DNA from 4 places in the Roseibium sp. JB4-4 genome. Region 1 is predicted to be linked to each of the others. Evidence: predicted binding sites of a transcription regulator. Region 1 holds the regulator's gene; each other region holds the start of a gene.
What was found. The regulator PhoB, encoded in region 1, activates phosphate uptake and scavenging genes when phosphate is short. The targets are predictions, from matches to a motif close to TGTCATNNANCTGTCAT.
Positions count from the first base shown of each region.

Region 2: the regulator PhoB is predicted to act here: its motif matches at 2,823-2,839, upstream of ACZ1HV_RS25400 (UDP-2,3-diacylglucosamine diphosphatase).
Region 3: the regulator PhoB is predicted to act here: its motif matches at 2,776-2,792, upstream of ACZ1HV_RS17935 (esterase-like activity of phytase family protein).
Region 4: the regulator PhoB is predicted to act here: its motif matches at 4,370-4,386, upstream of ACZ1HV_RS16160 (DUF2794 domain-containing protein).

Region 1 is NZ_CM146333.1:1,860,737-1,866,713, forward strand. Features, by position in the region: gene argF (ornithine carbamoyltransferase) at 1-495, opposite strand, end outside; gene ACZ1HV_RS08535 (aspartate aminotransferase family protein) at 492-1,691, opposite strand; gene ACZ1HV_RS08540 (GcrA family cell cycle regulator) at 2,134-2,670, shown strand; gene phoB (phosphate regulon transcriptional regulator PhoB) at 2,756-3,454, opposite strand; gene phoU (phosphate signaling complex protein PhoU) at 3,528-4,226, opposite strand; gene pstB (phosphate ABC transporter ATP-binding protein PstB) at 4,261-5,022, opposite strand; gene pstA (phosphate ABC transporter permease PstA) at 5,070-5,977, opposite strand, start outside.
Region 2 is NZ_CM146333.1:5,385,919-5,391,895, forward strand. Features, by position in the region: gene ACZ1HV_RS25390 (OmpP1/FadL family transporter) at 511-1,773, shown strand; gene ACZ1HV_RS25395 (SDR family oxidoreductase) at 1,837-2,616, opposite strand; gene ACZ1HV_RS25400 (UDP-2,3-diacylglucosamine diphosphatase) at 2,885-3,688, shown strand; gene ACZ1HV_RS25405 (hypothetical protein) at 3,685-4,044, shown strand; gene ACZ1HV_RS25410 (glycosyltransferase) at 4,095-4,733, shown strand; gene ACZ1HV_RS25415 (threonine ammonia-lyase) at 4,854-5,879, shown strand; gene ACZ1HV_RS25420 (protein phosphatase CheZ) at 5,972-5,977, opposite strand, start outside.
Region 3 is NZ_CM146333.1:3,796,421-3,802,397, reverse strand. Features, by position in the region: gene ACZ1HV_RS17940 (hypothetical protein) at 1-283, opposite strand, end outside; gene ACZ1HV_RS17935 (esterase-like activity of phytase family protein) at 482-2,695, opposite strand; gene ACZ1HV_RS17930 (multidrug effflux MFS transporter) at 2,923-4,125, shown strand; gene ACZ1HV_RS17925 (arsenate reductase ArsC) at 4,175-4,675, opposite strand; gene ACZ1HV_RS17920 (ArsR/SmtB family transcription factor) at 4,697-5,032, opposite strand; gene ACZ1HV_RS17915 (hypothetical protein) at 5,204-5,341, shown strand; gene ACZ1HV_RS17910 (aspartate-semialdehyde dehydrogenase) at 5,451-5,977, shown strand, end outside.
Region 4 is NZ_CM146333.1:3,444,374-3,450,350, forward strand. Features, by position in the region: gene ACZ1HV_RS16145 (ABC transporter permease) at 1-2,009, shown strand, start outside; gene ACZ1HV_RS16150 (hypothetical protein) at 2,170-2,943, shown strand; gene ACZ1HV_RS16155 (Bax inhibitor-1/YccA family protein) at 3,111-3,848, shown strand; gene ACZ1HV_RS16160 (DUF2794 domain-containing protein) at 3,921-4,310, opposite strand; gene ACZ1HV_RS16165 (GNAT family N-acetyltransferase) at 4,862-5,380, shown strand; gene ACZ1HV_RS16170 (hypothetical protein) at 5,394-5,972, opposite strand.

The DNA.
Region 1 (5,977 bases):
GTTGTCGCCTGTCCAGGCAACGCTCTTGCCCCTGATAGATCCGCGATGTTCTTCAAACGTCATCACATCGGCCATGATCTGACAGGGGTGTGAGACTTTGGTCAGCCCGTTGATAACCGGAACGGTTGCGTTTTCGGCAAGTTCATTGAGTTCATGATGATCGAGGATACGGATCATGATGGCATCGACGAAACGCGACAGAACCTTGGCCGTATCTGCAATGGTTTCTCCCCGGCCCAGCTGCATTTCAGTGCCGGTCAGCATCAAGGTTTCGCCGCCCAGCTCACGCATGCCGACATCAAAGGATATGCGCGTGCGTGTCGAGGGTTGTTCGAAGATCATGGCCAGCACCTTGCCCGCAAGCGGACCTTCGCCGCGGCGTACACCGTTGCGGCTGGACTTGATCTTGAGACCGGTGTCGAGAATGGCGCGCAGTTCGTCGCCTTCAAATTGAGTCAGATCCAGAAAGTTCCGGTAGCTTCCGTTCGCGGTCATTCTGCCGCTCCTTCCACCAGTTTCGCTTCGATCGCCAGCGCGGCCTCTTCAAGGCGCTCTACGGCAATTGAGATTTCATCTTCGCTAATTGTGAGCGGCGGCATGATGCGCACCACGTTGTCGCCCGCAGGCACCGCCAGCAAGCCCGCTTCGCGCGCGGCACCCACATATTCACCAACGGGCACAACACACCGTATGCCCAACATCAGACCGTTGCCTCGCACCTGATCCAGCACTTTGGGATGACTGTCCACGAGGCCCGCAAGCTTCTGCTTGAGATGGAGCCCTTTGTGTCGGACATCTTCCAGAAAGCCGTCACCAAGCACGACGTCCAGGACAGCGTTGCCGACCGACATAGCGAGAGGGTTGCCGCCGAAAGTCGTTCCATGCGTTCCCGGTGCTAGCGCTTCCGCGCAGTCCGCGGTCGCAAGACAGGCACCCATCGGGAACCCGCCGCCGATGCCTTTGGCAACAGCCATGATGTCCGGCTCAATGCCGCTCCACTCATGAGCAAAAAATTTGCCCGTGCGCCCGACGCCTGTCTGGATTTCGTCCAGGATCAACAAGATACCTTGATCGTCACACAGCTGGCGCACGGCACGCAGGAAGTCCGTCGGGATCTCCCGAATACCGCCCTCACCCTGGACAGGTTCAAGCGCAATCGCCGCCGTCTGCGGTCCGAGAGCCTCCTTGAGAGCATCCAGATCGTTTGCAGGCACTTGATCGAAACCCGGTGCCTTCGGGCCAAATCCTTCCAGATATTTGGCTTGGCCGCCCGCGGCGATGGTCCCCAGTGTCCGGCCGTGGAACGCTCCCTCGAACGTGACGATATGGTAGCGTTCCGGCTGTCCTTTGTCGAAATGGTACCTGCGCGCGCACTTGATGGCGGCTTCCATCGCTTCAGCGCCGGAATTCACAAAAAGCACCTTTTCGGCAAAAGAAGCGTCGCAAAGGCGCTGCGCAAGGCGCTCACCCTCCGGTATCTGATGAAGGTTGGACACGTGCCACAGTTTTGCGGCCTGCTCCTGTAGCGCCGACACCAGGTGCGGATGGCTATGCCCGATGGAATTGACAGCAATACCGGAACCGCAATCGAGGAATCGTCGGCCGTCTTTCGTAACAAGCCAGACACCTTCCCCATGATCAAACGACAGGTTCGATCTTGCGTAGTTACCGAATAATGCAGTCTTGGACATAACCTCTTTTGTCTCCTTAAGAACGCCTGCACGAAGGTGACGTTCGCGCCCGACAGGAGCAACGATGTCACAGTTACTGTGTCAGGCCAAAATGCAACATGCCGCCCCGAAGAGGCGGCACGCTGCGGTTTTCTTATACACCCCCGGCCCCAAGGCCTGTCAATGGAAATGGCGCTTCGCCGCAACCTGCAGCCCCTGAGCGCAGATTCAGCAAAAGTCTCAAGGGTCTCGCCATACTTGGGGAAAAGTCGCTTCATCCCCAATTGGTTTTGGGCGAATGGTTGCCTGACAAATTAACGTTATTGTAACCTCTTGATATTCAAACACGAGATCTCGTGGGGCTAATCATTCTTAGGCACTAGATATGCCATATCAGGCGTGCCTGCGCATGCCAAGCACGGGGTTAATGGCCGGCAAAACGGTCAAATGAAAAGGTGCGGCAATGAGTTGGACAGACGAACGGGTTGAGCTTCTCAAAAAGCTTTGGAGCGATGGCTTGAGTGCAAGTCAGATTGCGGGTGAGCTGGGTGGCGTAACCCGGAACGCCGTCATCGGCAAAGTACACCGACTTGGATTGTCAGGTCGCGCAAAGTCCTCCTCGTCCAGCAGCAAACCTCGTCGTCCGCGCACAAGCGCGCCCGCAGCCGGGACTTCGGCACCCAAAAAACCGACACCTCAACCACAGACTATTGGGGCGACGGCGCTGAAGGCCGACATTGCACCAACACCCATCGTCGAAGCAGAGCCTGACCTTGAGCCGATCGCAGAGCTGATCCCGATTTCCGAACGCGCGTCGATCCTGACCCTGACCGAACGGACATGCAAATGGCCGATTGGCGATCCGGCAACCGATGACTTTTACTTCTGCGGCCGCCAATCCGACGCAGGTGTTCCCTACTGCGCGCACCATTGTAAAATCGCCTATCAACCGGTTGCAGACCGCCGCCGTGATCGCAAAGTGATCGCCCGCGCAGGATAGCGGTCAAGCAGCAGCAAAAATGCAAAGCCCGCCAGATTGGCGGGCTTTTTTGTTGTGATTTTTGCACCTGGAATTCGTCACTTCATCATGCAACCACCGAAAACTGATCGTTGAATGCATAGCCGGCACCGCGGACCGTTCGGATCGGGTCTCTTGCCTTGCCCTTATTCAGAGCCTTGCGGAGGCGGCCAACGTGAACATCAACGGTCCGCTCGTCGACATAGACATCATGCCCCCAAACACCGTCAAGCAGTTGCTCACGCGAGAAAACCCGTCCGGGTGAGGTCATGAGAAATTCCAGCAGACGGAATTCCGTCGGCCCAAGGTGGACTTCTTTCGCATTCCTGCGAACCCTGTGCGTTTCACGGTCCAGTTCGATATCTCCGGACCGGAGCATTGTAGACACAACTTCAGGACTTGCCCGGCGCAAGATTGCGCGGACCCGCGCCATCAATTCAGGTACGGAAAACGGTTTGACCACATAGTCGTCCGCCCCTGTCGACAGTCCTCTGATACGCTCTGCCTCTTCACCGCGCGCCGTCAGCATAATGACGGGCAATCGCTCGGTGTCTTCCCTGGCTCTCAAGCGCCGACACAACTCGATCCCAGACAGGCCCGGAAGCATCCAGTCGAGCAGCAAAAGGTCCGGCACGCTTTCCCGCAACCGAATTTCTGCCTCATCGCCACGAATACACGATTCAACCGTGTATCCTTCGGCTTCCAGATTGTATCTCAACAGAAGACTAAGCGGTTCTTCGTCTTCAACGATGAGCACCTTCGGCATACATCTCGCTCCATGTCATGCAGCAGGCGCAGCCGCGCCGGCTGGATCATTTTTCCGCAAGTTCGTTCGGCGACTAAGAAACGCTGGTGGTTTCGTCCAGCTTGGTCCGTTCTTCCGGCAGCCGGTCACCGGTCACCATGTAAAAGACGTTTTCAGCAATGTTGGTCGCGTGATCACCAATGCGTTCAATGTTCTTTGCGCAGAAAAGGAGATGGACACACTGCGTGATAACCCTTGGATCTTCCATCATGTAGGTCAGCAGCTCGCGGAACAGCGATGTATAGATTGCGTCCACTTCCGCATCGGCTTCCTGCACGCGTTTCGCGGCTTCCGGGTCCTTGCGGGTATAGGCGTCCAGGACCTGCTTCAGCTGGTTCAGCGCAAGCTCGGTCATGTGCTCGACACCTATCGCAAGCTTTTTGGAACCGAGGCTGTTGTCGATTGCAATGGCGCGTTTTGCAACGTTCTTGGCCAGGTCGCCAACGCGTTCCAGATCATTGGCGATACGCGTGGCGGCCGTAATTTCCCGCAGGTCCTGACCCATGGGCTGACGGCGCGCGATCATTTCGATCAGCTTTGCTTCCACTTCCTGATGCAACGTATCAAGCCGTTCATCCTGGGCAATGGTGGTTTTGGCCAATTCCAGGTCCCGTGACACCAGAGCAGAAACGGCATCGGCGAAAGCCTTTTCGGCCAAGCCGCCCATTTCAGCGACCTTGCCAGCCATTTCTGTCAGTTCTTCGTCATAGGCAGAGACTGTATGTTCAGACATACTTTGTCCTCTTTAGTAATCTCGAAAGAATTTCTTAGCCGAAGCGGCCAGTTATATAATCCTGAGTACGCTTGTCTTTCGGGTTTGTGAAGATGTCCTGTGTCGGACCCTCTTCAACCAGAATGCCAAGGTGGAAGAACGCCGTACGCTGGGACACACGCGCTGCCTGCTGCATGGAGTGCGTCACAATCACGATCGTATAGTTCTCGCGCAGTTCGTCGATCAGCTCTTCCACCTTCGCGGTCGCAATCGGATCCAAAGCCGAACACGGCTCGTCCATGAGGATCACTTCAGGACTGACGGCAATCGCCCGGGCAATACATAGACGCTGCTGCTGACCGCCGGACATGCCGGTTCCGGGCTCATCCAGCCGGTTCTTCACCTCTTCCCAGAGACCTGCCTTTTGCAGGCTGGAAGAGACGATGTCATCGAGTTCTGACTTGTTTTTTGCCAGACCATGAATGCGCGGACCGTAGGCGATGTTGTCATAAATCGACTTCGGAAACGGGTTCGGTTTCTGGAACACCATGCCGACCTTGGCGCGCAACTGCACCGGATCGACCTTGGGATCGTAGATGTCTTCGCCGTCAATCTTGATCGAGCCTTCGACTCGGCAAATGTCGATGGTGTCGTTCATACGATTGATAGTCCGCAGAAACGTCGACTTGCCACAACCTGATGGGCCGATAAAGGCCGTCACCGAACGTGGCTGGATTTCAATGTCCACGTCCTTGATGGCCTGGTTGTCGCCGTAATAGACCTGAACCTTGTTTGCAGAGATTTTGCTATCGGTCATTTTAATCGCCTGTTCAATGTTCGGCATCTCGTTCATCGCATCAATCCTCACCAGCGGCGTTCAAACCTGCGGCGCAGGATGATCGCGAGAATGTTCATTGTGAGCAGGAAGATCAGCAGGACGATGATACCGCCCCAGGCTTTTTCGTAGAATGCGTAGTCCGCCCTGGCTGCCCAGGTGTAGATCTGCGCCGGCATGGCAGAGTTCGGGTCAAGGAAACCCGAAACGAAGCCGTCCGGATATCCGCGCGCTACAAAGCCGACCATACCGATCAGAAGCAGAGGTGCAGTTTCACCCAGCGCCTGTGCCAGACCAATAATGGTGCCTGTCAGAATACCCGGCATCGCAAGTGGCAAGACGTGATGGAAGATCGCCTGCATTTTCGACGCGCCCACACCAAGTGCCGCGTCGCGAATGCTCGGAGGTACCGCCTTCAGCGAGGCACGTGTCGAGATAATGATCGTGGGGAGCGTCATCAGTGTCAGAACAAGGCCGCCGACCAGCGGTGCTGATTGCGGCAAATGCATGAACTGGATGAAGACGGCCAGACCCAGGATACCGAACACAATGGAAGGAACGGCAGCCAGGTTCGAAATGTTCACCTCGATCAGATCAGTGAACTTGTTCTGCGGTGCGAACTCTTCAAGGTAGATGGAGGCAGCCACGCCAATGGGGAGCGACAGAAACAGAACCACCAGCATCATGAAGAAGGAGCCAATCACCGATGCACCGATGCCGGCACCTCCCGGATTGTCAACGCCAGAATCTGCTCCGGTTATGAAGCTCCAGTTGAAGACAGACCTAATGATACTGGCTTCAACCAGAATGTCGACGAGATCCAGATCCGTTTTTTGCAAGAAACGGCTGTCGGTCATGTTCTCGCGTGTCACGCGTCCGTTGATGTATCCGTCCACGCGGGAGGAAGCTGCCAACTCGAACGAAACGGGCTGTCCAA
Region 2 (5,977 bases), 2.4 Mb from region 1:
CACGGAGGTTGTGCCGTCGAAGTCAGTGGTTTCTTTTAAAAATCGATCTGATTTCGAGGCGAATTCAACTCCTTGGAGACAAATTGGAACCTTGGAACAGGCGATAATCTTCCAAAGTGCGTTTCAATGGATTGTGCAAATTACCAGTGTTTCTGCGGAAATATGTCCAGCAAGGGCGGCATATTCCCCTAGGGTACGTGTGGCAAAGCCGCAACGTCCACAGGTTAATTGACGTTATCGGAAGGTCTTCTCGTGACTGCCTGTTTTTTGTGCAATCGTGTGAAAGTGTGTCGCCAACATGACAAACAGTCTCGGAAGAGAACCTTTCGTCAGTGTTATGATCCAACCCAAGAGAATAACCTGTCTGATTGAGGCTTATTTCGCGCTGCAGCATAGTTTTTCTTAAAGCTGATTGAGTTTTTAAACGTGTTGAATCGACCTTCGTTCTCCGGGAAACCTGTCTAGAGATGTCACGAAACATCCTTGGGCATGAGGACGGGAGAAAACGCAATGCCGTGGGCAGACAAAAGAACACTACTACTTACAACCTCTGCAATTATTCTATCTGTAGTTGCGACCAGTGCGCATGCAGGCGGCTTTGCTCTTAGAGAGCAAAGTTCCTACTATCAGGGGCTGTCATTTGCAGGCTACGGGACCTCGGGCGGTGGTATATCCTCCATGTACTGGAACCCGGCATCGCTTATAGGTGCGCAACAGGGGCTGACTGTTGAGGCGCACAATTCGGGGCTTTTTCCGGTATCAGATATCAATGGAACGCTCAGCGGGGGAGCGCTTGGAACATCCTCTATCGGAAGCGGTGACATCGCGTCCGATGCGTTTATTCCCGCGTCCTATGCCGCTTATCGATTGAACGATCAGTTGATCTTCGGTGTCGGCGTCAATGCGCCCTTTGGTTTGTCTACCAAACCGGAGCAGAACTGGGCGGCACAGTTCTATTCAAGATCGTCGTCCGTTTTCTCGTTGAACGTAAACCCGGCGGTGGCTCTCCAGATCAATGAGATGTTCTCTTTGGCCGTTGGTATTCAGGTTCAATACCTGGATGTCTCGCTGAAGTCGGCAGACGCGACCTCTGGAGCAGGGTTTCCGCGTTCGAACGAAATCTCGGGCAGCAGCATTGGCTACGGTGTTACGGCCGGCCTGACAGTACGCCCCATGAAAGGTACGGAAATCGGTGTCGGTTATCGTTCCGGCGTCGGCCATGATCTTGATGGTGACCTGTTCGTAGGCGGCGTGACCCGGGCCATCGGCCTTGGCGTAGTAACACCCGACATGGTCAACGTTTCAGCCCGGCAGCAGATCACTGACAAAATTCGTGTATTGGGAACAGTTGAGTGGACAAACTGGAGCCGGCTGAAATCGCCGCGTGCAATTTCCGATGCGACCGGCGCAGCACTGACCACGCTTCATTTCAACTATGATGACGGCTGGTTCTTTTCGCTCGGCGGTGAGTACGACTACAACGAAAAGCTGACTTTCCGCGCTGGTCTTGGCTACGAAATCTCACCGATCGACGAGGATATCCGGTCAACACGTTTGCCAGACAACAATCGCTGGTGGCTCTCAGCAGGTGCGAGCTACAATTTCAACAAGCACTTGTCTTTTGATTTGGGGTACACGCACATCATTCCAGAATCGACGAAAATCAACATCGATTCCAATCACCAGGACTTTAACGCCGCCTTCGGCACCTACACCGCCGACGTCGACAGCCACGTGAACATCATCTCCGCGTCAATGCGCTACAAATTCTGATCAAGTTAAAGTGGAATGCAAAAGGCCGGGGAAGACCCCGGCCTTTTTTATCGGAACGGTCTGTTAAAACGCTGCCGGATAAAGGCCTCCGTCGATCAGCAGGTTCTGTCCGGTGATGTAACCGGCGTATTGCGAGCACAAGAACGCACAGGCTTGACCGAACTCTTCCGCGTTGCCAAATCGTCCTATCGGGATACCTGCGGCTTGTTCTTCGCGGATCGTTGCGACGCTTTTGCCGGACTGCTTTGCAGAAAGTTCAAAGCCGCCTTTCAGACGGTCTGTGTCCATCTTGCCCGGCAGGATGTTGTTCACGGTAACGCCGTGGGGCGCCAGTTGGCGGCTTACACCGGCCAGAAAGGCTGTGAGGCCTGCCCGAGCTCCGCTGGATAGATCCAGACCTTCAATCGGCATCTTGACCGAAAGAGACGTGATGTTGACGATCCTCCCGAAACCGCGCTCCTTCATTGAAGGCACTACGGCCTGGATCAATTCGATTGGCGTGACGAAATTCTGGACAGTGCCTTCGAGCAGCGCTTCACGTGTGAGCTCGGTGTAATCCCGGCGAGGAGGGCCACCGTTGTTGTTGATCAGGATGTCTGGGGCAGCGCAGGCCGCAAGCAGAGCATTCTGGCCTTCGCGGGTTGAGACGTCAGCGGCAACGCTTTGGACATTCACATCAAAGCGTTCCTGAATGGCGGCTTTGGTTGTCGCAAGTGCGGTTTCGTCGCGCCCGTTCAAAACAATGTCGCACCCTGCTTCCGCCAAGGCTTCCGCACACCCTCGACCCAGACCTCGGCTGGATGCACAGATGATGGCCTTTTTACCCTTTAGACCCAAGTTCATTTTTTGTCTCCTCTGTGGGAAATCGTGTTGCCCCTTTTGGCTGCCAACGAATGCGCCGTCAATCCGGTAGCTGAAACAGCCAAGTGCGCGCAGGGGAATGGTGTAACGTTTGGGTGTTCAAGACGGATAGCGGTGCGTTCGGCGAGCTGATCCAGTGTTAATCATAAACGTTGGAAATCGAAACCACGGCAGTACCCCAAGCTTTTTGTCATAATAGTGATACCTGAATCGCGTCTAAAGCGCTCCAAAAGGAATTTGGAGAAATGCCATGTCTGCATCGGAGGCATCGCGCCACTACAGGGCTCTGTTCATATCGGATGTTCACCTGGGCACCCGCGGTTGCCAAGCTGAACTGCTGCTAGACTTTCTGAAGGAAAATGACGCCGAGACGGTCTATCTCGTTGGAGATATTGTCGACGGCTGGCGGCTGAAGCGCTCCTGGTACTGGCCACAGTTCCACAATGATGTGGTTCAGAAAATTCTTCGCAAAGGCCGAAAGGGCGCACGCGTTCTTTATATTCCCGGAAATCATGACGAGTTTTTGAGAAATTTTCTGGGAACCCATTTTGGTGGTGTCGAGGTGGCGGACAGCATCGTGCATGAAGCGGCCAACGGGAAACGGTATCTGGTTATCCACGGAGACCAGTTCGATGTTGTGATCAGGCACGCCAAATGGCTCGCATTCTTCGGTGACAAGGCCTATGTGACTGCGCTCAACGTGAACACCTGGCTTAATCTGGTGCGCCGCCGCCTGGGCCTGACATACTGGTCACTCTCGGCCTGGGCGAAGCTGAAAGTCAAAAATGCGGTAAGCTTCATTGGCCGGTTCGAGGAAGCCCTTTCTGAAGAAGCGCGGCGCCAGGGTGTTGATGGTGTCATCTGCGGACACATTCACCATGCCGCAGACCGTGATATGAACGGAATTCACTATATCAACACCGGTGACTGGGTGGAGAGCTGCACTGCGGTTGCTGAGCACCACGATGGTACGTTTGAGGTGATACGATGGGTGAACAGCGCCCGGATGGGAGCCGTGCCGGTGGAGACGAAGGAAGCTTCGGTCGCCGCATGAGTTCCATTCTGATTGTGACGGATGCCTGGCATCCGCAAATAAACGGTGTTGTTAGATCCCTGGAGCGAACCGCTGAGGAGCTGGAAGCTATCGGCGTTCGCGTTGAAGTCCTGTCGCCCCAGGCCTTTCTGACGCTGCCATGCCCCACCTATCCCGAGATACGCCTGTCCCTGGCGCACCGGGGCATGGTTCGCCGCAAAATCGAGGAATACAACTGCGAGCATCTGCATATCGCAACTGAAGGACCGCTCGGTGTGCTTGCTGCAAGCGTTGCCAAAAAAACGGTCAACCCTTCACGACGAGCTACCACACACGGTTTCCGGAATATGTCTCCGCTCGTCTGCCCGTTCCGCTGAACTGGTCTTATGGCTGGCTTCGTCGGTTCCATAACTCCGGCTGCGGCTGCATGGTTGCAACCCGGTCTCTTGAACAGGATCTCCGCGAGCGCGGGTTCAAGAACCTTATGCGCTGGTCCCGCGGCGTCGATGAGCAGCTCTTCAAGCCATATGAAGGTTCTGTTCTGCCTGCCGACTTGCCAAGACCTGTCTTTATGTATGTCGGGCGTGTCGCGGTTGAAAAGAACATCGAGGCGTTCCTGAATCTCAAGCTGAAGGGCTCCAAAGTTGTCGTTGGCGGCGGCCCTCAACTTGAAGTGCTGCGCCGCCAATATGCCGACGTCCACTTCACAGGCGCAATGGTTGGAGAAGTGCTTGCCCGGCACTATTCCGATGGCGATGTTTTTGTATTCCCTTCGCTCACCGATACGTTCGGCAATGTCATGCTGGAGGCACTTGCCTGCGGCGTACCGGTCGCGGCATTTCCAGTGATGGGACCTCTGGATGTCATTGGTGATACCGGTGCGGGTGTTCTGTCTGAAAATCTGCAGGAAGCAGCTGAAGCAGCGCTTGATATTCCCCGCGAACACTGCCGCAGGATTGCAATGAATTACACCTGGGCTGCAAGTGCGCGCCAGTTTCTGGACAATTGCATAAGGGCACGTGACCTTCACAATACCCAATTTGCCGAAGCGAACGCTGCTGAATGAAACCAGGAGGTGTTTGGTGTTTCTTCAGGGCGCGGTTGTTCATTTGTTGCTGGCTTGTTGAATTTGAACCGATTTCTCACTAGTCATCGGACTTCCCTACAGCGATTGAGGTGAGCGCCGATGAACGAGACTGATGCCACGCCTTCCTACGGTGAATTGGCCGCCTATTCCGGAAAAGCCATATCTTTTGCAGACATAGAAGCAGCAGCTGAGCGGATTCGTGAAGAAGCGCTGCTGACACCTGTGCTTCGCCACCCGTTGCTTGATGAACTTACCGGGGCGACCGTTCTGATCAAGCCGGAAAACCTGCAGAGGAGCGGGTCGTTCAAATTTCGTGGTGCTTTCAACCGCCTCAGTCTCATTCCTGAAAACGACAGGCAAAAAGGCGTCGTTGCGTGTTCATCGGGCAATCACGCGCAAGGCGTTGCCGCCAGCGCCCGTTTGCTTGGGATGCCGGCAACGATTGTCATGCCGCAGAACGCCCCTGCGATTAAACTGGCGCGCACGCGCGAGTTTGGCGCTGAGGTCGTGACTTACGATCGTGAGAATGAAGACCGCGATGCCATCGCAGCGAGAATCGGTGCGGAAACCGGGGCGACCTTCGTGCACCCCTATAACGACCCTGCGGTCATTGCGGGGCAAGGAACCGTAGGCTTGGAATTGGCTGCCCAGGCTACCGCCTTGGGATTGCAACTGGATGATGTTCTGGCCTGCACAGGCGGCGGAGGCCTATCAAGCGGTATCGCGCTTGCACTTTCACACAAGGCGCCATCTGCCACATTTCACACGGTCGAGCCGGAACTGTTCGATGACTATCAGCGTTCGCTGGAAGCTGGTGTGCTTCTGTCGAACAGCCGGAAAACCGGTTCGGTCTGTGATGCCTTGCTTTCCGAGAGCCCGGGGGAGGTCGGCTTTTCAATCCTTCGTCAATTGGCCGGCAAGGGCGTCACCGTCTCGGATGACGAAGTTCTGGATGCCGTCGCATTTGCTTTCAGGGAGTTGAAGCTTGTTGTAGAACCTGGCGGTGCAGCAGCGCTGGCTGCGGTTCTCACCGGCAAACTTCCGCTTCGCGGCAAGGTCGTTGGGCTTGTCCTGACTGGCGGGAACATTGACATCGACATGCTGTTGAAGGCGAGTTCGCGTTGACACTCCAAAAAGCGGGCTGGACCTCAGGGTAAGACAAATACAAAAAAGGCGCTGCACAATATGCAGCGCCTTTTCTTCACCCAAACGTTGGATCAGTT
Region 3 (5,977 bases), 1.9 Mb from region 1:
CGCAGTCTATGACTTTGTGCGCATTGGAAAGTGCTTTTGCAGCTGAGCCTGCCGCCTTTTCAGGCGCACATGCCGGATAGCTGGCAAGAACGTCGCTCGGGAGTTCTGTGGCTCCTTGCCTGATCCCGGCCTGCCAGACCGTCTCAAGGGCCGGCAAACTGGCCAGCTTTACCTTGTCCCGTTCAAGGTCCGAATAGGCGGAAAGTATGATCCAGGCTGCACAAAAGACGATTGGCACTGTCAAAACGATTACCAGCACAAAAAGTCTTTTTCTGATTGTCATCGGAAGTCTCGCGAATCATCTGGAACTAGATGACAAGAAAATTAGCTCGAAATTACCAATGAATTCGAAACAGGCTCAATTTTTCCATTTTGGCCTTGCTGGCCGCGGAGCCGATCAGGCGGCCATTAAAAAGCAAGAACCCGGCGGTCAGAATACCGCCGGGTCCTCAGGTCGGTCTTGGGAGACCTTAAGGCTCAATCAGTTGAGTCGGCTCGCCGGACCCAGGTCGATCAGCTGTGTTTCACCCGGTGCATCATCGACGCCGTCATTGTCCGTCACCAGAATGAGGCGGCCATCGGCCGTAATCGTCAGGCCTTCGGGCTTGTCCAAAATCCACCCCTTGCTTGACGACATTGCCGGAAGGAGGTCAACCGCGAACTGCTTCTTCAGGACCGGCAATTCTTCTCCATGTTTGGCAGGCGTAACACCTTCAAGAGACACCGTTGTGATCTGCTTGATGGCGGCATCTTCCCCGCCCTTGTTGTCACGCTCCAGAATGGCGAATTTGCCGTCCTCCAGAGAGACAATCTCTGACAGGCCGACCCAGCCGCCTGCAGCGCTTCTTGGCGCGTCCAGCGGATAGTGGACAAACCCCCAGGACTTGTCAGAAGGATTGTAGATCGCAATCTTGGAATGTCCTTCCGGGTCGTCGTTCCACTCCCGCTGAACGGCAACTGCGACAAGCGTTTGACCGTCCATCTCGAACTCGGCAACGCCTTCAAAAGAAAAGCGCTTGGCCTGCTCGACCAGCGACTGCGGCAACGTGATCTCTTCTTCAACAGCACCGTTGGCACTGACTTTCAACAAAAGGTGCTGGCGGTCTTTTTCAGGATGCCCCTCAGAGGCAAGCCAAAACCCGCCGTCTTTCGAAACCGAAATACCTTCCAGGTCCAGCCGCGACTGAACGAAGCCCGTCACCGTAACGTAGGAGACAATCTGTGCCGGTTGGGTTGCGATATCCAGCGTGTAGATGCGGGCATCGTCATAAAAGCTGTCGCTAACCGCGTAAAGCGTGTTGGCATCCTGCGGATCAGCCGCCAGAGCAGAGAGTGCGCCCCAGCCGATCGGAGCTCCTTTTTCAGGATCTCTGGCGGAAACGATGGATGGGTAGGATGGCGCATCTGCGCCAAACTGATAGAGCGAGATGTGCGACCGCACACCGTCTTCATCAACTTCGTTGGCAACCGCAAATAAATCACGGTTCGGGATTGCCAGAAGACCTTCCGGACCAACATGCGTCGGCAGCAGCTGGACGAACTCAGGCTCCCCGCCGGTATCTTTATATACGGCGACAAAATTGCCGCGTTCGGAGTTTACGAAAATCAGGGTTTCACCGCCGAAGACACCGACTGCAACACCTTCCGGCTCAGTGCCCTTCTTGTGGGCACGTTTCGCCGGATAATGGCCATGTGCCATGCCCAGATGTTCCATCTGATTGCCGCTGTCGAACAGGACTTCTCCCTTGGTGTTCCAAATGGTGAAGCCGCGGGAACCGCCTTCGTAATCGCCCTCATTGGCAGTAACGAAACGCTCTGTGTCAATCCAGGCGACCGCGTCCGGTTCGCGGGCGACATTTTCATTATTACCGGAAGCATCGCTCATGAGGGCTTTTGCAACGGGAATGTTTTCTGCCGAAGCAGCACCGGCAGAAAAGTGCGCAAGAACCTTGCCGGATGCCAGATCGACCACCGCCAGATGATTGTTTTCCTGCAACGTGACGACGGCCTGATTGTCTGCATTAATCGACACGAATTCCGGCTCCGGGTCTGTCGGAGCAACTTCAGCAAGGCCCGTCAGGTCCACGATCCGAACCGCATCGCAGTTCGTTGGCGCACCGGTTTCGTCAAGGTCGAAGATTGCCAGATGACCCGCAGGCATTTGAGGGATGACACCATCATTCAGGTCTTCGTCGCGTTCGTTTTCGATCGCAACCGCAACGAACTTTCCATCCGGTGAAATTGCAACGCTGTCCGGTTGGCCCTTGGCATCGCATTTTGCGGTAATGCCCATGCCGTCAAGCGCGATCACGGCAAGATGCCCTGACGCATTGATGAAATCTTCACTTGTGTTCACACCTGCATAGGCAGTGCCGTCACCCATGGCGACGGACGTTGGCTCACCCTCCAGTGCAACCCTCGCCATCCGTTGAATATTGAGCGGATTGGCTGCATTGATGAAAACAATCGCCTCACCCGGGCTGTCTGTAAACGCAAGTGTACGGCCGTCTTTGGATGCGTAGATGATTTCAGCAACGGTCTCCGTTGCCTTGTCTGCACCCTCCGGCAAAGTCTTGTAGACCGGGTAGGAATTAATCCGTTCGAAATAGTCGGCCTGAGCGGAGGAAACGGCTCCGATACCGAACAGCACAGCGAGACTGACGCCTTTCAAAAAACGTCCGCGAAGGTTCGCCATTGCACGAGCTCCCATAGAAATATTTGGGTTGAAGGTGCGCGAAAGCTAGTTGCCATCCTTGCAAGATCGGTGACAGTTGCATGAAGGTTTTGTGACATCCGGGCAAAGCCGGAAACGCGATTGCAAGCATGTCTTGCGCAGAAAGAGCTGGACAATCAGACGCAATTCAACCACCCTCGCGGCTTCCCACTTTTCGGCGCTTCAGGCGCAAACATTCGGACAATTAAATGCAAATCGGATTTGCGCGCTCGGCCGTGGTGCTGGGCTTATTGGCTGCGGTCGGTCCTTTTGCGATTGACCTTTACCTTCCGGCAATGCCTGAAATCGTGCAGAGCCTGAACACAGATGATGCTGCGGCCCATATGACCTTCACGGTCTATTTCATCGCATTTGGAGTAGCACAGCTTTTTTATGGTCCCCTTGCAGACCGCTTCGGCCGCAAACCGCCTGTGTTTCTCGGGCTTGTGATCTTCATCATCGGTTCAATTCTCTGCGCGATGGCAAGTGATGTTTCCATGCTCACGCTTGGCCGGTTTGTCCAGGCTCTTGGAGCTGCTGCACCGATGGTGATCGTTCGCGCGGTTGTCCGTGACCTTCACACAGGCACGGAAGCAACGAAACTGATGGCACTCGTCATGCTGGTCATCAGCATTTCGCCCATGCTTGCGCCTCTCACGGGCAGCATGATCATACAGTTCGGCAGCTGGCGCCTGATATTCTACGCCCTTGCCCTGATCTCCTTGGCCGCGATGGTGCAGATGGCCTTTCTGTTGCCGGAAACCCTGCCTGATAACCGACGCGCGCGGATCGACCCCGTGGCCATGATCCGAAGTACGGTCTACCTGCTTCGCGACGGTAAGTTCATGGGCCTCACCCTTATCGGCGGCTTCTCGCTCGCCAGCTTCTTTGTGTTCATCGCATCGGCACCGCTTGTCTACATGACGCAGTACGGTCTGACACCGACAACTTTCAGTCTGGTGTTTGCAGTCAATGCCATCGGGTTTTTTGCCTCTTCACAGTTCGCCGCTTCGCTTGGGCAACGCTTCGGCATGGGCCGGGTAGCGCTGGTCGCCGTCTTCGGTTTCGCCGCTGCGACGTCCTTGCTTTTCGTTCTTGTCTGGGCCGGGTTTGATGATCTCTGGGTGCTGATGGCGCTCTTGTTCATCGGCAATTCCTGCCTCGGTCAAGTGATCGCCCCGACAATGGTCATGGCTCTTGAAGACCATGGCGAGCATGCGGGCATGGCATCAAGCCTCGGGGGGACGTTTCAAATGGTTGCCGGTGGTATCATGATCCTGATCTGCAGCCCGTTCTTTGACCGGACGGCGCTGCCGCTCGTGGGCGCTGTTGCAGCCTGTGCCCTGACCGCGCTTGTTATTGCGCTGCTGACACTGCGAAGCGAGCCTGCGGGCAAAGAGGCTGGCACCTGAAGCAGCCCGCAGGGTTAGGCTATGGTACCGTCCTCCGGCAAGCCGGGTGTCAACCGTCCGACTTGCCGATCTCTTCGAGTTTCTTCTGCAAGGACATTTTGTCTAACGAAGACATCGGCAGATTGATAAAGATCGAAATCCTGTTGTTCAGCATGCGGAACGTGTCGCTGAAGGCCAATTGCCGCTCGCTTTCGTTGCCCCTCATTGCGGCCGGGTCGGGCACTCCCCAGTGAGCGGACATCGGCTGACCGGGCCAAACCGGACATGTTTCCTTCGCAGCGTTGTCACACACGGTGAAAACGAAATCCATCTCAGGCGCACCGGGTTCGGCAAATTCGCTCCAGTCCTTCGACCTGAAATCCTCGGTTTTGAAGTTGAGCTTCTTCAAGAGTTCCAGAGCTTCGGCCCGGACAATGCCTGCGGGCTGGGAACCTGCCGAAAAAGCTTTGAATTTTCCCCGGCCGTCCCGGTTCAAGATTGCCTCGGCCAGAATCGACCGCGCCGAATTGCCGGTACAAAGAAACAAAACATTATAGACACCGTCCGGCATGGGTTCCTCCTAGAGCAATATTCAAGATTTTCTGCAGGTGATCGATTCAATAACCTGCGAACAAAGTTCAGGATGACCGCCGCAGCAATCCGACATCAGGAACGTCAGGAGAGCACTGGTGCCTCCTAGGTCCGCAAAATAGCGAACCGTGCGCCCCTCACGCGTGTTGCGCACCAATCCGGCTTGCAGCAGGACAGACAGATTTGCCGACATCGTGTTCTGGCGGACACCAAGTGTTTCACCAATGTCACCGGCGCTCATGCCTTCCGGTCCGGCGGCAATCAAAAGCCGGAAGACATCAAGCCTCGTTTTCTGGCTGAGCGCACCAAAGGCGCTCACAGCTCCATTTATATCCATAATTCATGATATCTTGATTTATCGAAGCTTTGCAAGTGCAACCTGACATTCATCGCTGCTTCGAGGCATCAGGCGTAACCAATCCCGCGCGTCCATCGAATTCCTTGTTGACTCACCAGGAATTCCGGGCAAAAACACCGCCGTCTCAAGTTTTGACGATTGCGAGCACCAATGACCCGGCTGAAAGCCGACATTCTGGATACGATGTCTCAGGCCCTTGCCAGCGTGACCTTCATGCGCGGCGAGACAGTGACGCATGCCGCAACCGCACTTAAACGCACAACAAAGACAACCAAGACCACCGCTTAACGGTGCCGCTCGTCCCGCCTCCCCGGGGATGGGAGGCGCCGGGAGCCGGCGACGCCCATCTGGAAGGGACGAGCCGGTAAAGCGGGGAGACGGACAAGGACAAGTCGAAATGGGTTTCAAGATCGCAATTGCAGGCGCTACCGGCAATGTTGGCCGCGAACTGCTGGACATTCTGGACGAACGTGGGTTTCCCGCAGACGACGTCGTGGCGCTTGCCTCACGCCGCTCCCAAGGTACGGAAGTGTCTTTCGGCGACAGAACGCTGAAAGTTCAGGCCATGGAAAACTACGACTTCTCCGATACCGACATCTGCCTGATGTCTGCGGGCGGAAGTGTTTCCAAGGAATGGGCACCCAAAATTGCGGCCAAGGGCTGTGTGGTCATCGACAACTCCTCAGCCTGGCGCTACGACGCGGAAGTTCCGCTGATCGTTCCTGAAGTAAACGCCGATGCCGTTGCCGGCTTCACCAAGAAGAACATCATCGCAAACCCTAACTGCTCTACCGCGCAATTGGTCGTGGCGCTGAAGCCGCTACATGATCATGCAAAGATCAAGCGCATCGTGGTGTCGACCTACCAGGCCGTTTCCGGCACTGGCAAGGAAGCGATGGAAGAGCTGTTCAACCAGACCCGCGC
Region 4 (5,977 bases), 1.6 Mb from region 1:
TTGCCGGTGGCATGGAGTTTGGTCCGAGGCTGATGGTATCAGAAGCGGCGCTTCCCGATACCGACCTTGTCCAGCCCGGCAGTCTGATACGCTGGCACTACCGTGTCCGGATGGATCCGGCCCCCAGCCTTGAAACACTTTCGGGTGTGGTGGAAAGTGTGAAACAGAACCAGCCCGGTGCCGAATGGCGCATTCGCTCGCGTGCGAATGCCTCGCCTGGATTGCAGCGCAGCATCGGCCGGTTCGCCCAGTTTTTGACGCTTGTCGGCCTGACCGCGCTGGTTGTTGGAGGCGTCGGCGTGGCAAACGCCATCCGGGCGTATCTTGAAACCAAGCGGGAAGTCATTGCCAGCTTCAAGTGTCTGGGTGCGACCGGCGGTTTTGTTTTCCAGATTTACCTGGTTCAAATGCTTGTTCTGGCTCTGATCGGCATCGCCATCGGCCTTGTCATCGGCGCTCTGATACCATTTGCAGCCGGTGCGGCTTTGTCCGGCGTGTTGCCTGTTCAACTTGCCGCAAACATTTATCCTGCCGAACTCGGCCTTGGTTTGCTCTATGGGCTTCTGACGGCCCTTGCGTTTGCTTTGTGGCCGCTCGGCCGTGCTCATGATGTTCCTCCGACCGCCCTCTTCCGGGATATCGTAACGGGAGGCTCCAAGTTTCCGCGCAAGCGTTATCTGTTCGCAACCATGGTGACCGTCGTGGCTCTGGCTGCCATTGCAATTCTGCTTGCTCATGACAAGACCATTGCCGGAATTTACATCGTCGCGTCGGCGGGCGCGTTCCTGTTGCTTGTGGTTGTTGCGCGCCTGATCATGTTCGCCGCGAAACGCCTGCCGAGTGTCAGGTCAACGGAGCTGCGTCTGGCTATTGCCAATATTCACCGCCCCGGTGCCTTAACGCCTTCTGTTGTTTTGTCGCTGGGTCTTGGGCTGTCCCTGCTGGTGGCGCTCGCATTGATCGATGGCAACCTTCGCCGGGAATTGACTGCCACGATTGCCGATCAAGCGCCGAGCTTCTTCTTTGTCGATATCCAGAGCCATGAACGCGATACGTTCCAGAGCCTACTTGAGGATGAAGCGCCGAGCGCAAACCTTCGAAGCGTGCCCATGTTGCGCGGTAGAATTGTCAGCTTGAACGACATCCCGTCTGAGGATTTCGTGCCGGCACAAGATGGCTCTGACTGGGTTCTTCGCGGTGATCGCGGCATAACCTACGAGGCCATTCTTCCGGAAAACTCGACGTTGTCGGCGGGAGAATGGTGGCCGGAAGACTACAGTGGCATCCCCCTGGTTTCGTTCGATGCCGAGGCCGCCACAGACCTTGGACTGGTGATCGGAGACAAGGTTACGGTCAATGTGTTGGGCCGCGAGATTACGGCGGAAATCGCCAACATGAGAGATGTTGAATGGCAGTCTTTGGCGATCAACTTCGTCATGGTCTTTTCACCGAATACGTTTGCAGGTGCTCCCCATGCCCATCTCATGACACTCGGCTGGGACGAAGAAGTGCCGACGGATGCTGAGCTGGCGCTTTTGAAAACCGTATCAAACACCTTCCCGACCGTGACTGCGGTTCGCGTCAAGGACGCCATATCCCAGGTCAATGATCTGGTGGCACAGCTTGCCTGGGCCATCCGAGGAGCAAGCTCGATCACGTTGATCGCGAGCGTGCTTGTGCTGGCAGGTGCGTTGGCTGCTGGTCACCGCAGCCGTATTTACGATGCCGTTATTCTCAAAACCCTGGGCGCGACACGCACACGCTTGATCATTGCCTACGGCCTCGAATACGCGATCCTCGGATTGGTGACCGCCCTTTTTGCTCTGGTGGCCGGGGGTGTGGCAGCCTGGTACGTGATTACCCAGATCATGGGTGGATCGTTCGTGGTGATGCCGGTGACGGCTGCTGGTGCGGCACTTGTCGCGCTCGTATTGACGGTCGGATTCGGCCTGATCGGCACCTGGCGCGTGCTGGGTGAAAAGCCGGCCCCGGTTCTTAGAAATCTGTAGAACATCGACTTCCAAGAGCGACCTGATGTGGAAATTATCCATGTCAGGAAACTTTCACGAAAAACAGGCCCTTTCAGACAAACTTCGGCCCGACGCCGCTTGCATGCTGTTTTGATCTTGGCTATCCGACTAGGGCCTAGAGTAAACAGGGGCTTGTGCCATGCTTGAATTCACTAAAAAAACCGTTCTCAAATCACTTGCCAAAGGCGTGGTACTTGCTGCCGTAGCGACCTTTACGTGGGGTCAGCCCGCATTTGCCGAAAGCCCGTTTCACACTGGCGTCTGGCAGCTGAACACAAAGGATGGGCCGCGCGGACTTGTGGTCAGCGACTGGCTGGTGTTCGAAGACGGGCTGCCGAAGCGCTGGCTCTATCGCCGCGCCGGCACCAATGATCAGAACCAGTTCGATTTCTTTACCCGGACAATCAATGACAGCGGCTACACGCCCGTCGGTATTCGTGTTTACCGGACGGGTGAACATGCGATGAAATACACGCTGGCACCTAAGGGTGAAGAGCCGTTTGAAGTTACCGCTGAGCGCTTGTCCATTCCGAACTACAAGAACTCCTGTCTTTCGGTTGAGAAAAAAGGCAACCGGTTCTACAGAAGCTGGAACGGAACCGCGTCTTCAAAACTCAAGAAGTTGAAGCTTTCCAAAAGTCGGCTGACCGTTGACGGGGAAGCTCGTAATGTCACCGTTGAGGAAGTTCGTGTCGGCCGCATGGGCATTATGGAAGACGGCAAACCGTTGGCGTTTTTGACGGATGCCGGTGGCGACTACGCTGTTCTACAGTGGTTCAAACCTGGCGTTTCGGTCGAACAAATGCGGGACAAGGAACGCGAAATCCTCGATTTTGCCTCGGAAGAAGTGGTTCGCAATCCCGGTGGGGACTGCGACAGGCAGATTGCCTCGCGCCTGAAAGCGATGAAATAAGCGCAGAATTCGGACTATTTGGGTTATTGTTGCGGGTTTGAGCGGAAAAGATTACGATTTTTTCAGGAAAACCGTCTTGAGCTTGTGTTCGCATTTTCCCATATGTTGAGGGAGCTGTGCTGCACGTAAGTTCACGTGCTTCTATCTAAGAGGGGAATACCACGACCATGTCGAGCTTTGACCGTCAATCTCAGGGTGCCTACTCGGTTGCCGGCGCACGCGCCGAGGCCGGCATCGATCAGGGCCTACGCAGCTACATGCTGGGTGTCTACAACTACATGACACTCGGCCTCGCGCTGACCGGCTTCCTCGCACTCGGTACATATTTGCTGGCTGTCAGCAATCCTGCCGTTGCACAAACACTCTTTAGTGGACCGATTTACTTCGTTCTGCTGTTTGCGCCGCTCGGAATGGTCCTTTGGCTTTCCGCACGCATTCAGTCGATGAGTGCAAGCACTGCCAGAACAATGTTTCTGGTCTATGCGTCCATCATGGGCATTTCGCTTGCGCCGATCTTCATGGTCTATACCGGTGGCTCCATTGCACGGGTGTTCTTCATTACCGCCGCATCCTTCGGCGCATTGAGCATCTTCGGTTACACCACCAAGAAAGATCTGTCCGGCTGGGGTTCGTTCCTGATGATGGGTCTGATCGGCATCATCATCGCTTCGATCGTCAACATCTTCCTGGCATCGTCTGCCCTGATGTTTGCCGTTTCAGTAATCGGTGTTCTGGTGTTTGCAGGCCTGACGGCTTACGACACCCAGCAGATCAAGGAAATGTACTACGAAGGTGACAGCAGTGAAGTCGCAACGAAGAAGTCCGTCATGGGCGCACTTCGTCTCTACCTCGACTTCATCAACCTGTTCCTGATGCTGTTGTCGCTGTTCGGCAATCGCGAATAAGCTGCACAGAAGTTCAAACCGAAAAGCCCGGCTTCTCGCCGGGCTTTTTTGTGTCTGGGGCGGGAAATCGGATCAGGCGTCGACGACCCGAAGATGCTTCTTCTTTTCAAGGACCTTGAGCACCTGTGCGAGGTCGTGGCCACGCTTCAGAATCATGCCGCCCGTGGCGACCACTGAATATGCGCCTTGACGACGCGCAAGCTTCGGGTCTTTCTCAATTCGAAAAAGCGGCATCTCCGAAGATCGGCGGAATACGGAAAAGACGGCCTTGTCCTTCAGAAGATCGATTGCGTAGTCACGCCATTCACCATCCGCAACCATGCGGCCATAGAGCCGGAGGATGGTATCAAGTTCTTTTCGATGAAAGGAAACAACAGGTCTTGGAGGGGGAGCCGGTTGGCTTTGCGGTGAGAGGGTCAACCTCGCACCGCGCTTAAACGCGCTGTCATCGGCTTCGCTCATTCCGCCTCCATTTCCGTATGCGGTTTCGCTTGAAACGAGAATCATGCCTGACGCCCGCTTGTCACCCAAGCGTCATGATGCGTTGGCATAGGCCCCGATGGCAAGCCCGCAAATGAAAGAACGGCAGATGGGCCAGTTTTTAGGTCAAAATCACCGAGTAAAAACCCGCTGGAATGCGGGTCCTCAATGTAACAGCGGTTTGCCTTGAAAGAACGCCTAAATTTCCTTGATTTTGCCGCATTCCAGCCCTTGGCCAGCCATTTTGGGGCACCATATTAGCAGCATACCCTGATGGGTATGGCCAGTGGGGATCGCGGAATGCATTAGCCCCCCAGCCCCCCGGGGTTCTTGCCGGCCAGCCAGATTTAGTGAGTCAAACATCAGGGCACCTGAAGGGCCGGCGTAAAGCCGGCCCTTTTCAATTTCAGAGCCCTTTGTCGAGCGCCGTCATTCGCGCGCCATGAATCGGGCTGCCGGCGAATTTATCTTTTTGCCAATCGCATTGGATTGCCTCTTTTCCGTCCCGTTGCTTGATGTATCCTTTCAAAAGGATGACTACGGACCTGATTGATCTCCGTGCGGCTCGAGCCGCTGATTGTGAGGCGCTAGCCGGTATTCATAGCGAAGCCTGGCTTGGAGCCTATCGAGGCGTATTGCACGGTGTTGATCTTCAGAAGATGATCTCCCGCCGAGGAACCGGCTGGTGGCGCGGTGCCCTTGCAAGAGGCGTCGAAATCAAAATCCTCAGCATTGCCGACACGCCGGCAGGATATGCAACCTATGGCCCCTGCCGTCTGCATAGAACCGGAATGGACGGCGAAATCTATGAACTCTACCTGAAGCCCGAGTATCAGGGTCTCGGGTTCGGCCGCACCCTTTTTGAAAGCGTTCAGGAAACACTGGCAACCAGGAATCTGTCCGGTATTGCGATCCAGGTGCTCAGCGAAAACAAACCAGCCCGAGCCTTCTACAAGGCCGTTGGCGGGCGGCTTGCGGCAAAGTCCTGGTACCGGCTGGGCGGTCGACGGCTGGAACTGTCGATCTATGTATGGCCCGCCAAGGGCGGTTGAGCCCACCTATTCATCATTGATAATTCCCCGCGTTTCCAATTGTTTCGGGCGGTCTGGAACAGTCGAATTGCCCAGCCATGGTGTCTGCTGCCTGCCTTGCAAGAAAGTTGGCATTCTTGTTCGCTTGCGCGTCAACCCGCGCAATCTGACAGGTCTCGCCGCCCGGTTTCAGCTGGGTGACAATCAGGACGCTGCCTGTCTTGCTGCCATCACCGTAACTTGGAAACCAGCGCAGGATGGTCGCAAATGGACGACCGTCTCTGAGCCGCCATTCCAGTGTGTCATTGACTGTATTGAAGTTCGGCAGGGTTTGACCGGCTGCAGGTTCGTCCGCTGCAAATGGTCCGAAGGAGACAAACATGCGAAGATCGCCCTCGGCGACGTATACCGGTTGATCCTCAAATCCGGGGCATTCCCACGAGCCGCCAAATGTGCCCTCTTCCGCAGCGGTTTCCAACTGCACGCAATTCTGAAGCTGGATTTTGGTATAAGTACTGTCGATGGTTTCTGCGGTGCCGTTTCCTGTTGTCAGCGCCACGACTGCCGCGAAAACGGCCAATATCCGCGATACCTTTCGGAAAAATGGTGACATGGAAT